DNA from 3 places in the Peribacillus sp. FW305-BF15 genome. Region 2 is predicted to be linked to each of the others. Evidence: riboswitches for the same ligand, from Rfam matches in the RefSeq annotation. Region 2 holds a riboswitch; each other region holds the start of a gene.
What was found. A riboswitch is a leader RNA that binds a small molecule or an ion and turns the genes downstream of it on or off. The one in region 2 is predicted to bind S-adenosylmethionine.
Positions count from the first base shown of each region.

Region 1: it holds a riboswitch for S-adenosylmethionine, as region 2 does, so the genes downstream of both, AC3WLU_RS20770 (bifunctional homocysteine S-methyltransferase/methylenetetrahydrofolate reductase) here and AC3WLU_RS08540 (methionine biosynthesis PLP-dependent protein) in region 2, are expected to answer to the same signal.
Region 3: it holds a riboswitch for S-adenosylmethionine, as region 2 does, so the genes downstream of both, AC3WLU_RS12215 (Fur-regulated basic protein FbpA) here and AC3WLU_RS08540 (methionine biosynthesis PLP-dependent protein) in region 2, are expected to answer to the same signal.

Region 1 is NZ_JBYSYV010000023.1:7,801-12,009, reverse strand. Features, by position in the region: gene metH (methionine synthase) at 1-717, opposite strand, end outside; gene AC3WLU_RS20770 (bifunctional homocysteine S-methyltransferase/methylenetetrahydrofolate reductase) at 710-2,557, opposite strand; SAM riboswitch class I at 2,661-2,759, opposite strand; gene AC3WLU_RS20765 (MOSC domain-containing protein) at 2,871-3,521, opposite strand; gene ku (non-homologous end joining protein Ku) at 4,012-4,209, opposite strand, start outside.
Region 2 is NZ_JBYSYV010000006.1:210,456-214,664, forward strand. Features, by position in the region: gene metC (cystathionine beta-lyase) at 1-566, opposite strand, end outside; gene AC3WLU_RS08540 (methionine biosynthesis PLP-dependent protein) at 563-1,675, opposite strand; SAM riboswitch class I at 1,762-1,875, opposite strand; gene fumC (class II fumarate hydratase) at 2,202-3,584, shown strand; gene AC3WLU_RS08550 (hypothetical protein) at 3,694-3,936, shown strand; gene AC3WLU_RS08555 (ABC transporter ATP-binding protein) at 3,994-4,209, opposite strand, start outside.
Region 3 is NZ_JBYSYV010000010.1:11,923-16,131, reverse strand. Features, by position in the region: gene thiW (energy coupling factor transporter S component ThiW) at 1-288, opposite strand, end outside; gene tenA (thiaminase II) at 304-993, opposite strand; TPP riboswitch at 1,091-1,195, opposite strand; SAM riboswitch class I at 1,353-1,457, shown strand; gene AC3WLU_RS12215 (Fur-regulated basic protein FbpA) at 1,628-1,816, shown strand; gene AC3WLU_RS12210 (Spo0E family sporulation regulatory protein-aspartic acid phosphatase) at 2,065-2,262, shown strand; gene AC3WLU_RS12205 (GNAT family N-acetyltransferase) at 2,320-2,826, opposite strand; gene AC3WLU_RS12200 (DUF459 domain-containing protein) at 3,046-3,747, shown strand; gene AC3WLU_RS12195 (ABC transporter ATP-binding protein) at 3,790-4,209, opposite strand, start outside.

The DNA.
Region 1 (4,209 bases), on a different contig from region 2:
CCTGATATGGTCTATCATGAATTCCGGCCCTGTTGCACAATTAAGGCCGACAGCTACGGGCTTCATATGTTCAACCGATAAATAAAAAGCTTCTATGGACTGGCCGGCAAGTGTCGTGCCCATCGGTTCGATTGTTCCTGATATGATGACAGGCACATCTTTTCCCGTTTTAGCGAATGCTGCTTTGATTCCAGAAAAGGCAGCCTTGACATTAAGCATATCCTGACAGGTTTCCACCAACAGCAAGTCTACCCCGCCATCCAAGAGACCCAGTGCCTGCTCTTCATAAGAATCTGTTAAAACATCAAAAGTCGTTCCGCCCGTTACAGATAGCGTTTTTGTAGTGGGGCCCATCGAGCCAGCTACATATCTTGGCCATTCATCATTGGAATACTTTTCACAAGCTTTAACGGCAAGCTCAGCTGAAATTTTATTTAGCTTGTAGGCAATCGTACTTATTTGGTATTCCTCAAGGACGATGCTGGTCGCTCCAAAGGTATTTGTTTCTATGATATCTGCGCCCGCTGCTAAATATTTTTCATGAATCGATTGGATGATTTCCGGTTGCGTCAGTGATAAATATTCATTGCAGCCCTCGAATTGTTCCCCGCCAAAATCGTCTGCTGTCAAATTCTCCGCTTGAAGCATCGTTCCCATCGCCCCATCAAGTAGGAGAATCTTAGAATTTAACTGATCTTGAATCGCTTTTTTATTCATGTACTGCCACCTCTGATGTCTGTTTACTATCGACTTTTCTAATATATTTCGTTAGTTCCGCCGTCATTTCATAGCGAAGGAATGGAGTGATTAAATATATGCCCTTGAATTTTTCCCTAGCCGCGTCCACCAGTTCCCGCGCGATATTCACCCCTTCAATCCTTGACTTTACAGGGTCATCCCCCGCTAGAGCCATGGCCCTTCTAACATTATCAGGCAATTTGATGCCCGGGATCTCATTATGGATGAATTCGGCGTTCCGGGTGCTTGTTAAGGGCATGATACCGATGAAAATCGGGGTTTCCAGATGTTTTGTCGCTTCATATACTTCTTCGATTTGCTCTACGGAATAAATTGGCTGTGTCAAAAAGGATTGAGCACCGCAGGCAATCTTCTTTTCCATTCTCAGTACGGCTTTATCCAGATATTTCACATTGGGATTAAAAGCTGCCGCAATTTTAAAATTTGCCCGTTGACCCAAACTTTGACCGGAATAGGAAAGACCTTCATTAAATTGTTTGACCATACTTATCAGGTCAAAGGAAGATAAATCGTAAACCGAAGTGGCACCCGGGAAGTCCCCAATTTTTGAAGGGTCTCCGGTGATGATCAATATTTCGTTCAGCCCTACCGTCTGCAGACCCATTAAATGTGACTGCAGGCCAATCAAATTTCGATCACGGCATGTTATATGCACCATCGGATTTATATTCAATTGGTTCTTCAGTAAATTAGCCAGTGCATCATTCGATATCCTTGGTGAGGCAAGTGAATTATCCGCTAATGTAATGGAATCGACCCCTGCTTTTTTCAAAACCTCAGCACCAGTCATGAAACTCTCTATCCCTAGCTTTTTCGGTGGATCAAGCTCAACGAGAATCGTCCGTTCCGTTTTGGCCTTTTCGTAAAGGGGAAGTTCCAATTCCCTATCGTTCACCTCAATTACTTCTATTTCACGGGATTTCGTAAATTTCTCTTTCACGGGAGCCAAACTTCCAATTGCATGCTTTACAGCTTGAATATGCAGTGGAGTCGTTCCACAGCACCCTCCTATGATCGCGGCGCCTTGCTCACGAAGTTCCAGGGCACTAGAACCGAAATATTCCGGGACAGCTTTATAAACGAGCCTCCCATCGACATAATCCGGCAGGCTGGCGTTAGGGTAAATGGCAATCGATGCTTGCTTTGGCAAACTCACTTCTTCCAAGGCCCGAATCATATGATGTGGTCCAAGGCGGCAATTCACACCAACCACATCGGCACCCAATTGCTCGAGTTTTTGAAAGGCTTCATTTAAATGGATTCCATTTTGAAGATTACCCAGTTCATGCATCGAGACATTTGCGATAATCGGCAGTCCGGTTTCATTTTTAACGATTTGCAGGACGGTTTCCAGTTCTTCCAGGTCATAAAATGTTTCCAGAAGAATCCCATCAGGATTTTCCATCAACAGACTGTATAGCTGTTCACGAAAAGCCCGTTTTATCTCTTCCATGCTTAAATCCGATTTCCTGATACTCCGCTGTGCCCCTATGGTGCCGAAGACGTATGCCTTTCCTTTTGCCGCTTTTTTAGCAAGAATGACTCCCTGGCGATTGATTCTGCTCACTTCATCTTCAAGTCCATACCGCTTCAATTTATTGAAATTGGCTCCGTATGTATTCGATTGAAGGATATCTGCACCAGCTTCCAGATAGGCTCGATGGATGGACTCTATTTGATCTGGGTTCGTGCAGTTTAATTCCTCATAACATTGATCAATGCCATTAGAGTAAAGCAAGGTCCCCATTGCCCCTTCCCCAACCAGCATTCTTTCTTTTAATTCTTTACGAAAATTCATCATTACACCCTCTCTCAAAAACAATCCTGTTTTTGTCGTATTCTATGAGTATGAGAGAAAAGGAAAAAAAACCTTCTCAAAGAAGAAGGTTTTTGAAACATTCTCCTCATCTATCAAGCTCTGCTTGCTGGATTTAGCACCTTTGCGTAAGCTGGTTGCTGAGGTTTCTTCGGGCCAGTCCCTCCACCTCTCTCGATAAGATCCATTTATATAATTTTCATAAGATTTCAAAATTTGATTATATTTAATTTACATTAATAGTCTGTCAATTTCAATACCTGATCGACATTTTTTTCACTTTTGCAAAAATCATTCAATCTTTTGCTGCTTGAACCCTCTTCAAGATCCTTTGTTTCCAGTCTTCCGCTAACGAGTCTAGTGTTAGTAAAGCCTTAGCACCTTCAAGCCCATCCCGTTTATGAAGGATGACCTCTGCTGCGTAATGGACAGAAATTTTTTCTTGTAGACGATCTATCAGCACAATCTCGTTTTGTTTATTTATCGTTCCTTCTTGAAGTACTCTTGCAAAATAACCAGTGAAACTCGTTTTCAGCACGAGTTCCAAAAACTTAGGTTCTTGATTGAAGAGGGAAATGGTCGAACAAGGTATCCTCCCTTGGTTAATTTGAACAATCACATCGCCTATTTGATAAATATCGCCGATATATGTTGTTTCTTCCTTCATCCCCCCTATAGTTAAATTTTCACCGAATGCAGGGATATCCAGCTCTTTAGAGAATTTTTCATTCCATAATGAATAATGCTCAAATGGGTAAAAGCACAAAGCCCGATCAGGACCTCCATGGAACTTTACATTACCGACACCATCACCGATTATGCCAGCTTTAGTCACTTTCAAATTATCCTGTGCTTGTTTATCCATGGCTGAAAAGATATCGATATTCGAAAAAATTTCTTGTTTCGGCTTCCCCGCATGTAGTGATTTGATTTTCCCATTTTCCATTTTGCATCTTCCATTCATATTAAATTTATATCGTTCTATATGTATAAATTATACTAAAAATCCATTTTATTCAGTACCTTTTTATATGTATATGAAATGAAAAAGCCATATGCGGCGGAAATGGGCGAAATATCATTGATTTCCAGAAAAATTCATAGGTTAGTTTCAGTAATTTAGTTGCTATTTCAGAATTAAATATGGTAGAATATGAACACAATATATAGTCGAAAACTACAACCGTTCGCCTATATGTTGATTTTCACGATTGAATTCCTCATTGTCGCTCTTTAGGGAGCGAATTTTTTTTGCTTTCGTCAATATCCACTAATTTCCTGTAATTCCATTCAGTTTCTTGCATCGTGATCGACTCACCTGTTTGTACATTCCTTCCCTCTTTATCAAGACCTTTTCATCTTATTAGAAGCCTGATTCCTTGCAAAAACAAGCAGAAAGCCGAGCGACATCATCCGTCTTCCGCTCAGCTTCCTGTTTACGCTTGTTTCTTTTTTTTCGGTGCCGCTTTCTTTCGGGTCGTCTTTTTCTTTTCCGGTTCATCATGTTTTGTACGGTCTATGGATGCTTGTAGTGCCTCCATTAAATCAGTTACATTGTTGGAAACTAGTTCTTTTGTTTTCGCTGTAATCGTCGTCTGACCCGTTTTCTTCGATTCAATCAATTCTAGTAACGC
Region 2 (4,209 bases):
AGGTTCAGCGGTTTTTGCAATGCGGGCGTCAAGAATGTATTATCAACAAAACTTAAGGCACCGGCTTTTTGTGCGATATCACATACAGCTTGAATATCGGTCACTTTAAGTAAAGGATTTGAAGGCGTTTCAATGTATATGGCCCTGGTATTTGGCTGAACCGCCGCTTTGACACTTTCAAGGTCCGTCATGTCAACGAAGGTATGCTCAATATTGAAACGGTTCAAAACGCTTGTGACCATCCTGAACGTTCCGCCATACACATCTTCGGAAATGACGATATGATCCCCGGCAGACAATAGCAGGAAGGCTGTTGAAATGGCAGCCATACCTGATGAAAAGGCAAAGCCGTGAGTGCCTTCCTCAAGTTCGGCAATGATGTCTTCAAGTGCCTCACGAGTTGGGTTCCCGCTTCTGCTGTAATCATATTTGCCGAATTGATCGATATCGGATTGATGGAAAGTCGATGCATGCTGGATGGGGACGCTCACACCGCCCGTTGCCGGATCGAATTTATGTTGATTATGAAGTAATTTTGTTTCAAAGCTAAAATCATGATCTGTCATCGTAGTGCCTCCCTTTTTACATGTGCGAATGCTTGCTGCAAGTCACCAATCAAATCGTCGCTATCCTCGATGCCAACGGAGAAGCGGAGCAGTCGATTACAAACACCGTTTGCCGTTCTGACCTCAAGCGGTATATCGGCATGTGTTTGTGTGGCAGGATAGGTGATGAAGCTTTCAACCCCTCCCAGGCTTTCTGCAAAGGAAATTAATGAGAGCGATTGTAAAAATGGGTTGACCGCCGCTTCATCAATGATGCGGAAAGAAATCATGCCGCCTCGGCCCGGATACAATACGTCCGTAACACAATCATGCTCCGATAAGTAATCTACAAGTATCTTGGCATTCTTTTCATGACGCTCCATCCGCAATGCCAGGGTTTTCATTCCGCGCATCAACAGCCATGAATCAAATGGGCTCAAGACAGCTCCAGTGCCATTATGATGGAAGGCAAGTGCATCACATAATTCAGCGCCGCTAGCAACGATCAGTCCGGCGAGCACATCATTATGACCACCGAGATACTTGGTTGCACTGTGGATCACAATATCAGCTCCAAGCAAGATTGGTTGTTGAATAAGAGGCGTGTAAAAAGTGTTATCAACGATTAGCAATAAATTATATCGTTTAGCCAATGCGGCAACGGCGCTAATATCCGTTTGCTGCATAAGAGGGTTAGTGGGAGTTTCGATGAAGATGGCTTTCGTGTGAGGAGTGATGGCTTTTTCGATATCCTCCAAACAACAAGTGTTTACATAGTCACACTGCAATCCCCATTTTTTAAAACCTTGTTCTAACAGCCGATATGTACCGCCATAAAGATCTTCACTGACAATCCACGCATCCCCGGATTTAAAAAGGGCGAGTATAGTGGAGATGGCGGCCATTCCTGAACTGCAGGCATAGCCTTGGTCTCCTTTTTCCAGATCGGCGATGGATCGCTCCAATAGCTGGCGGGTAGGGTTACCTGTCCTTGTGTAGTCGAATCCCGTCGATTGACCGATTCCTTCGTGGCGAAAAGCTGTTGAAAAGTATACCGGCGGATTGACTGTTCCTGTCGCCGTTTCACTGCGATTTCCTAATTGAGCAAGATATGTTTCAGGTTTATACATGGTTTTCACTGCTCCTTTGAGTTAAATAAAATAAAAAAAAGTCTTCTTTAAGAAGAAGACTTTGATTAAGTAGGGACGAGTCATTCTTCTTATCTTCCAAGTTCATAAACTTGTGGAATTAGCACCTTTTCATTGGTTTGAAACAAATGAAGGTTGCTGAGGTGTCATCGGGCCATTCCCTCTACCTCTCTCGATAAGAGTTTAGATTATTCAATTTCTTTTGAATTTACTATATATACAAAACACTGTCAAGGACATTTTGGGGATGATGATGTGTTGGTGTTCATGGCCAGGTCAATTGAAGCCTAGCGGTGCCTACACTTTATGTGTCAAAAAAGAATATCCAAATTTTCATCTAAATATGAATGGCCTAGGATTTTTCAGAAATATGGAAAGGGTCAGCGGGATATTTTTGCTTTAAAATAATAAAGTTTGTACAATGTATGGAGAGAAAGAATAATCCGACATTATTCATTTCATATGCAAAAATTCTTCAATGAATAGTGCAAACTTAGGAGGAGAACACATGGAATACAGAATCGAACGTGATACGATGGGTGAAGTGAAAGTTCCTGCTGATAAATATTGGGGAGCACAAACTGAGAGAAGCCGTAACAATTTCAAAATCGGTAACGAAAAAATGCCGATAGAATTGGTTCGTGCATTTGCATACGTTAAACAAGCTGCTGCAAAGGTGAACTATGATCTTGGCGATCTTTCCGAAGTTAAAAAGAACGCCATCGTCAAGATTTGCGGCGAAATCCTTGAAGGTACGCTTGATGAACATTTCCCGCTTGTAGTTTGGCAAACGGGAAGCGGTACGCAAAGTAATATGAATGTGAATGAAGTGGTCGCTAACAAAGGGAATGAATGGTTAAAAGAAAATGGTGAATCGGAAATCCTTCACCCGAATGATGATGTTAACAAGGCACAAAGCTCAAATGATACTTTCCCGACTGCCATGCATATTGCAGCCTTTATGGAAGTCGCTGAAAAATTGGTTCCTGCCATCAAAGCACTTCGTGATACATTCGATACAAAAGAAAAAGAATTTTGGGATGTCGTGAAAATCGGCCGGACACATCTTCAAGATGCTACACCCTTAACATTAGGACAAGAAATTTCCGGTTGGAAAGCGATGCTCGATAAAGATTTGGCGATGATTGAGGAAAGCAGCCAAAAACTATTGAACCTTGCTCTAGGCGGAACGGCTGTAGGAACCGGAATCAATACAAAGAAAGAATTCCCGGGACTTTCTGCCAAACAAATTGCAGCAGATACAGGATATCCTTTTGTCACATCTGATAATAAGTTCCATGCATTGACTAGCCATAACGAAATCGTCTACGCACACGGTGCTTTGAAAGCATTGGCGGCAGATTTAATGAAAATTGCGAACGATGTCAGATGGCTTGCAAGTGGACCGAGAAGCGGAATCGGAGAAATTGCCATTCCGGAAAACGAGCCGGGCAGCTCCATCATGCCAGGTAAAGTCAATCCGACCCAAAGTGAAGCGCTTACCATGATTGCGACACAAATCGTGGGTAACGATGCTACAATTGGCTTTGCAGCAAGCCAAGGTAACTTTGAATTGAATGTATTCAAACCAGTCATCATCTATAACTTCCTGCAAACGGTCAAATTATTGACGGAAGGCATTCATTCCTTCAACGATAATTGTGCGGTTGGCATCACTGCAAATGAAGATAAGATCAAAGAAAATGTAGAGCGTTCCCTTATGCTGGTAACAGCATTGAACCCGCATATCGGTTATGAAAAAGCAGCCAAGATCGCCAAAACTGCCTTCAAGGACAACTCCACGTTAAAAGAAGCGGCATTGAAACTGGAGTTCCTGACGGAAGATGAATTCAAAGCATGGGTCGATCCTGCTAACATGGTTAATAAATAATTGGTTGGAAGCACCCTCCCTCTAGCATTAGGGAGGGTGTTTCCATGTGTTAAAATACTGGAATCGACAAATACTGAAATCATAAGTATCTGGAACAGGAGGAAAAACAATGTCTATATGCCCGCTTTGCAACGGTCTAAGAAAAATTCATGTGGATTGCCCGGAATGCGGCAGTGAACTTGAGGATAAAGGGAAATTCAGGGATTATGCTGATGATTACAGTGCTTATATGGATATCGACATACTTAAAGAAAACGACGGATACCCTCAATCCCTTCAAAAAGGGCAATGTCCCCATCTCATGAAATGCCCTGAATGCGGACATGATGAAGTGGTATTGGTCCAGGAATGAATCGCCCTTTATTTTAATAAACGTAAAAAGACCCATAATGAATGGGTCTTTTCATGTTTAATTGGCAGATAACTTCATGCTTTCCTGCATCTGTTCATCTTCTTCAACTAAAATGCGATGTTCGGTCCCTTTATCAAAAAAGTGCGCTTTATTCATGTCGAGGGCAAGTTCGATCTTTTCGCCTGCCTGGATAATGTTATTGGCATCGACCCTTGCAACGAAGTCCTGCCCCTCTAAAGTGGAGTAGAGCATGATCTCCGCGCCCATGAGTTC
Region 3 (4,209 bases), on a different contig from region 2:
TTTTAAGCTTTGTGTTTTTCGGTAAAGGATGGCGGCCAAAAGTGCACCAATCATGCTGCCGGGAAAGGCGAAAATTGAACCGGTACCAATCATGTTTCTAATGATGGAAACTAAAAAAGCTTGTGTCACCGCATATGCAGGCCCCAATAGAACCGCCGTCAGGACATTTGCCAGATGTTGAATAGGAAAGATTTTTGCAAATCCTGCAGGGATGAAAATAAATGAACTGGTAAGCGTCGTTAAAGCCGTGATCATGGCAGTCAATGTCAGTTTCTTGATAGGGTTCATCCTCATGTCAACCACCTACAGAGGCCAATCCTGCTCATTTTGAACCATGTCCCAGAATAAATATTCATATCGGGAAGTAACCAAAAAGTGCTTTTCTAATCTAAGAAGTTCCTTTTCAGGCATGCCTTCCGTCAATTCTTCCAACAAAGCGATCAGCCACTTGTGTGCTTCCCCGAATTCAGGAGATGAATAGGACCTTATCCAATCTGCGTAGCGATTGTTTTCCAGTGCTGCTCCATTTTGTTCTTTTAATAGCAAACCGATTTCGTAATAATCCCAAGCGCAGGGCAGGAGACAGGCGATCAAGTCTGCCAAAGTCCCATGCTGAGCTGCATTTAGCATGTAACCTGTATAGGCTAGAGTGGTTGGAGTAGGTTCTGTATTTTCCAATTCCTTGGAGCTGATCCCGAATTCGGAAGCATAATGCCGATGAATATCCATTTCCACTTGAAGGGTTTCATTTAAAATGCTCGCAAATTTTGCCATGGTTCCGATGTTATGGGCTTTGATGACACCTAAAGCAAAGAGCTTGGAATAATCCATGAGATAGACATAGTCCTGCTTCAGGTAATAGGCAAATTTCTTTTCAGGAAGTGTGCCGTTTCCAATTGCCTGGACAAAGGGATGTGAATGATTCCTTTTCCAAATCTCTTTTGCCCGTGCATGCAGTCTATCACTGAATGTTTCTAATTTTGTATTCTCCATTGTTCATCCTCCTATAGAATGGCTCCCTTTGCCTTTGTTAAATAAAAAACCCCGTTCCTGAATACGGAACGGGGTAGATGGATATAGTCTGTGAAATGGACGATATCATCCACTTCCCTCCGCCGGTATGAGCCGGTTCAGGTTCAAAGGGTCCGGAACTAATTCCATCTCAGTCTTAAAAAAGACTCCCCTAGTGGTGTGAATTGTATGTAATTACTGACATCATATCAGAAAGACAAGAAAATGCAACCCGTATTTGAAAGAGGAATCACTTTATGTCCAGGAAAAAAGGGAGAACCAGGTAATTGACTTTTGAAGATTATTAGGATAGAATCATTTCTACATCATTATATATTGAATTCTTATCCAGAGAGGTGGAGGGACTTGGCCCTATGAAACCTCGGCAGCGGACCCGTTTAGGGAACTGTGCTAAATCCAACAAGCATATGCTTGGAAGATAAGAAGAGCCGAACGGACACTGTCAGCCTCTTCTTAAATTAGAAGGGGCTTTTATTTTTGGGAAATAACGTTTAGTGACATACTAGAAAAGGTATATATAATTTGGTGAAATCAAACAAGTTGATAAAGTTTAGCTAACTAGAAGCAGGCACTAGGACGGAAAGGAGCCATTTACATGGCAGAATTATTTAAGAGGATTGAACAGAGGAAGGCAAAACTCATTGAAGAGCTATTGGCCAATGGAGTATACAAAACCTCTGATGAAAGGCACCTTTATGATGCCCCATTAAAAGTACTTGAAGATGAATATAAGATTGTTATAAATAGACCTAATAACGAGTCACCTTCTGAATGGATGACATAGTAATCGGAATACAATATTTGGATTTTTGGATAAGGGATATGATGTAAGCATTCGCAGTCTACACTAGTGGATGCTTTTTTGCGTTTATAAGAAAACGACACAAATTATACATAATTAAATAATAAAATAGGTGTTTTGTCACATTTGACCTATAAAATAACACATTTAATTTCTGGAAAATAGTTGATTTTAACTAGTGATTTCATTATGATGAAAGTGTAAAAATATTGAATAAATGGGAGGTGGCTATGATGCCTTGCCGTAAGGTAACTATAGAAAAAGTAGAAGAGAAGAGACAGGAAATGATAAAGTTGGGAGCGATTTACGGCTTAACAAGTCTGCAGACTGTACAAGCTAGCCAAGAATTGGATACGCTATTGAATGCGTTAGCAAGTAAAAGAGATTCTGAATATTTTTCCCTTCAAGAAGCATATAGGTATTTTTAAAACCTGTATTAATCTGAAAAAGCTACTGCTCAAGGCAATAGCTCTGAAGAATTATATTTAAATATCGACACGTTTACCTAGAATGATCAAATCCCGCTCAATGCCATCCATCTCGGCAACTTGAGGTAAATGTGCCCATTCTTCAAACCCGAATTTAGAAAAAAGCTTAAGGCTTGGTGTATTATGGGCGAAAATGAAACCCAATAAAGTCTTAACACCTAATTTTGGACTCAATTCAATTGCCTTTCGAATCGAAATTTGTCCAATTCCTTTTCCCCGGAAATAATCATCAATGTAAATGCTGATTTCGGCAGTGGAATTATATGCCGGTCGGCCATAAAAGGATTGAAAGCTCATCCATCCAGCGGTTTTCCCTTCTATAGTAATGATATATAGCGGTCTACTTTCTGAATGATGTTCCTCAAACCATTTAACCCTCGATTGGACGGATACAGGTTCCGTATCTGCCGTGACCATCCTTGAAGCAATTGTCGAATTATATATTTCAACAATTCTGGGTAGATCAGATAGTTCTGCCTCTCTAAACTCTATGTGTTCTTCCATGATTTAAACTCCTAACTATCATTTATTCAATCTCCAGAATGAAGGGTAATCCCGTTTTTGGTTTTAGGGACGTTGAATGAAACCCAATCCATTGAAAGTTTTATATTATCATACACTCTTTATTCTTTATCTGACAATTCTTTTTTATGTTAGTACTGCAGATTTTTTGGGTATGAAAAAGATTAAATACTTCTAGTAAAAAGACAAGAGGAGAACCAAATGAAAAAATTGGCAGGTATATTGATTATCGTACTGGTTATATGTTTTGCTGCATATGAATTTCAGGCCTCGGAGTCGGAAGATGTGCAAAGGGTCATGGCTTTTGGAGATTCATTAACCTATGGAAAAGGGGATAAGGACGGGGAAGGATATATAGATGGCCTTGAAGATGAATTGAATAATCCCCAATCGGAGCAAAAAGTGAGTTTTTGGAATTACGGTATTAAAGGCCAGGAAACGGATGGGGTGATGAAACAGCTAGATGATTACCGAATTAAAACGAAACTTGATGAAGCCGATACTTTCATTGTTTTTATTGGAACGAATGACTTGATCAATAGTAATGGCGGGAACTTGGAGAAAATAAGTGACCGAAAAATCAATGAGGGTAAACGGGAATATATCAACCATCTGAAAAAGATTACATCAACACTGATAGAGGCAAACGATAAAGCGGATATTCTGGTAATAGGACTTTATAACCCAATTAAAGACAATCAAAAACTTGAAAAGCACATTCGCGATTATAACGAGTCAATAAAGGGATTAGCGGATAAAGATGAAAGGATGTTATTCATTCCTACAAATGATCTTTTTGAAGATGAAAAGAAAACAAAGTATTTCAGTGATAAGTTACATCCGAATGAAAAAGGGTATCAGCTCATTGCGAATCGGGTTTTGGAAAGTTATGATTTCAAATGAAACCAAACATGCACTGAAAGGCTTTCTGTGCATGTTTGCCTGCTAAGTTGCTAGGTATTTGAAATCGCTTAGTTGAGGGAACTGTAAGTCATGGAGCTGCTTGTATCGGCCGTTGTTTAGCATTAACTGGTCATGTGTTCCTTTTTCAAGAACCTGCCCTTTTTCCAGAACGATGATTTGATCGGCATCATGAATGGTCGATAAACGATGTGCAATGACTATTGAAGTCCGTTTTTTCATTAAACGTGACAAGGCTTGCTGGATCAAATGTTCAGATTCTGTATCCAAGGCCGCCGTTGCTTCATCAAGAATGATGATTTGCGGATTTTTCAAAAGTGCCCTGGCAATGGCAATGCGCTGTTTTTGTCCGCCTGAAAGCTTGACTCCACGCTCTCCAATCTGAGAATCATAACCATCAGGAAAGGCACAGATAAAGTCATGAGCATTTGCCGCTTTGGCGGA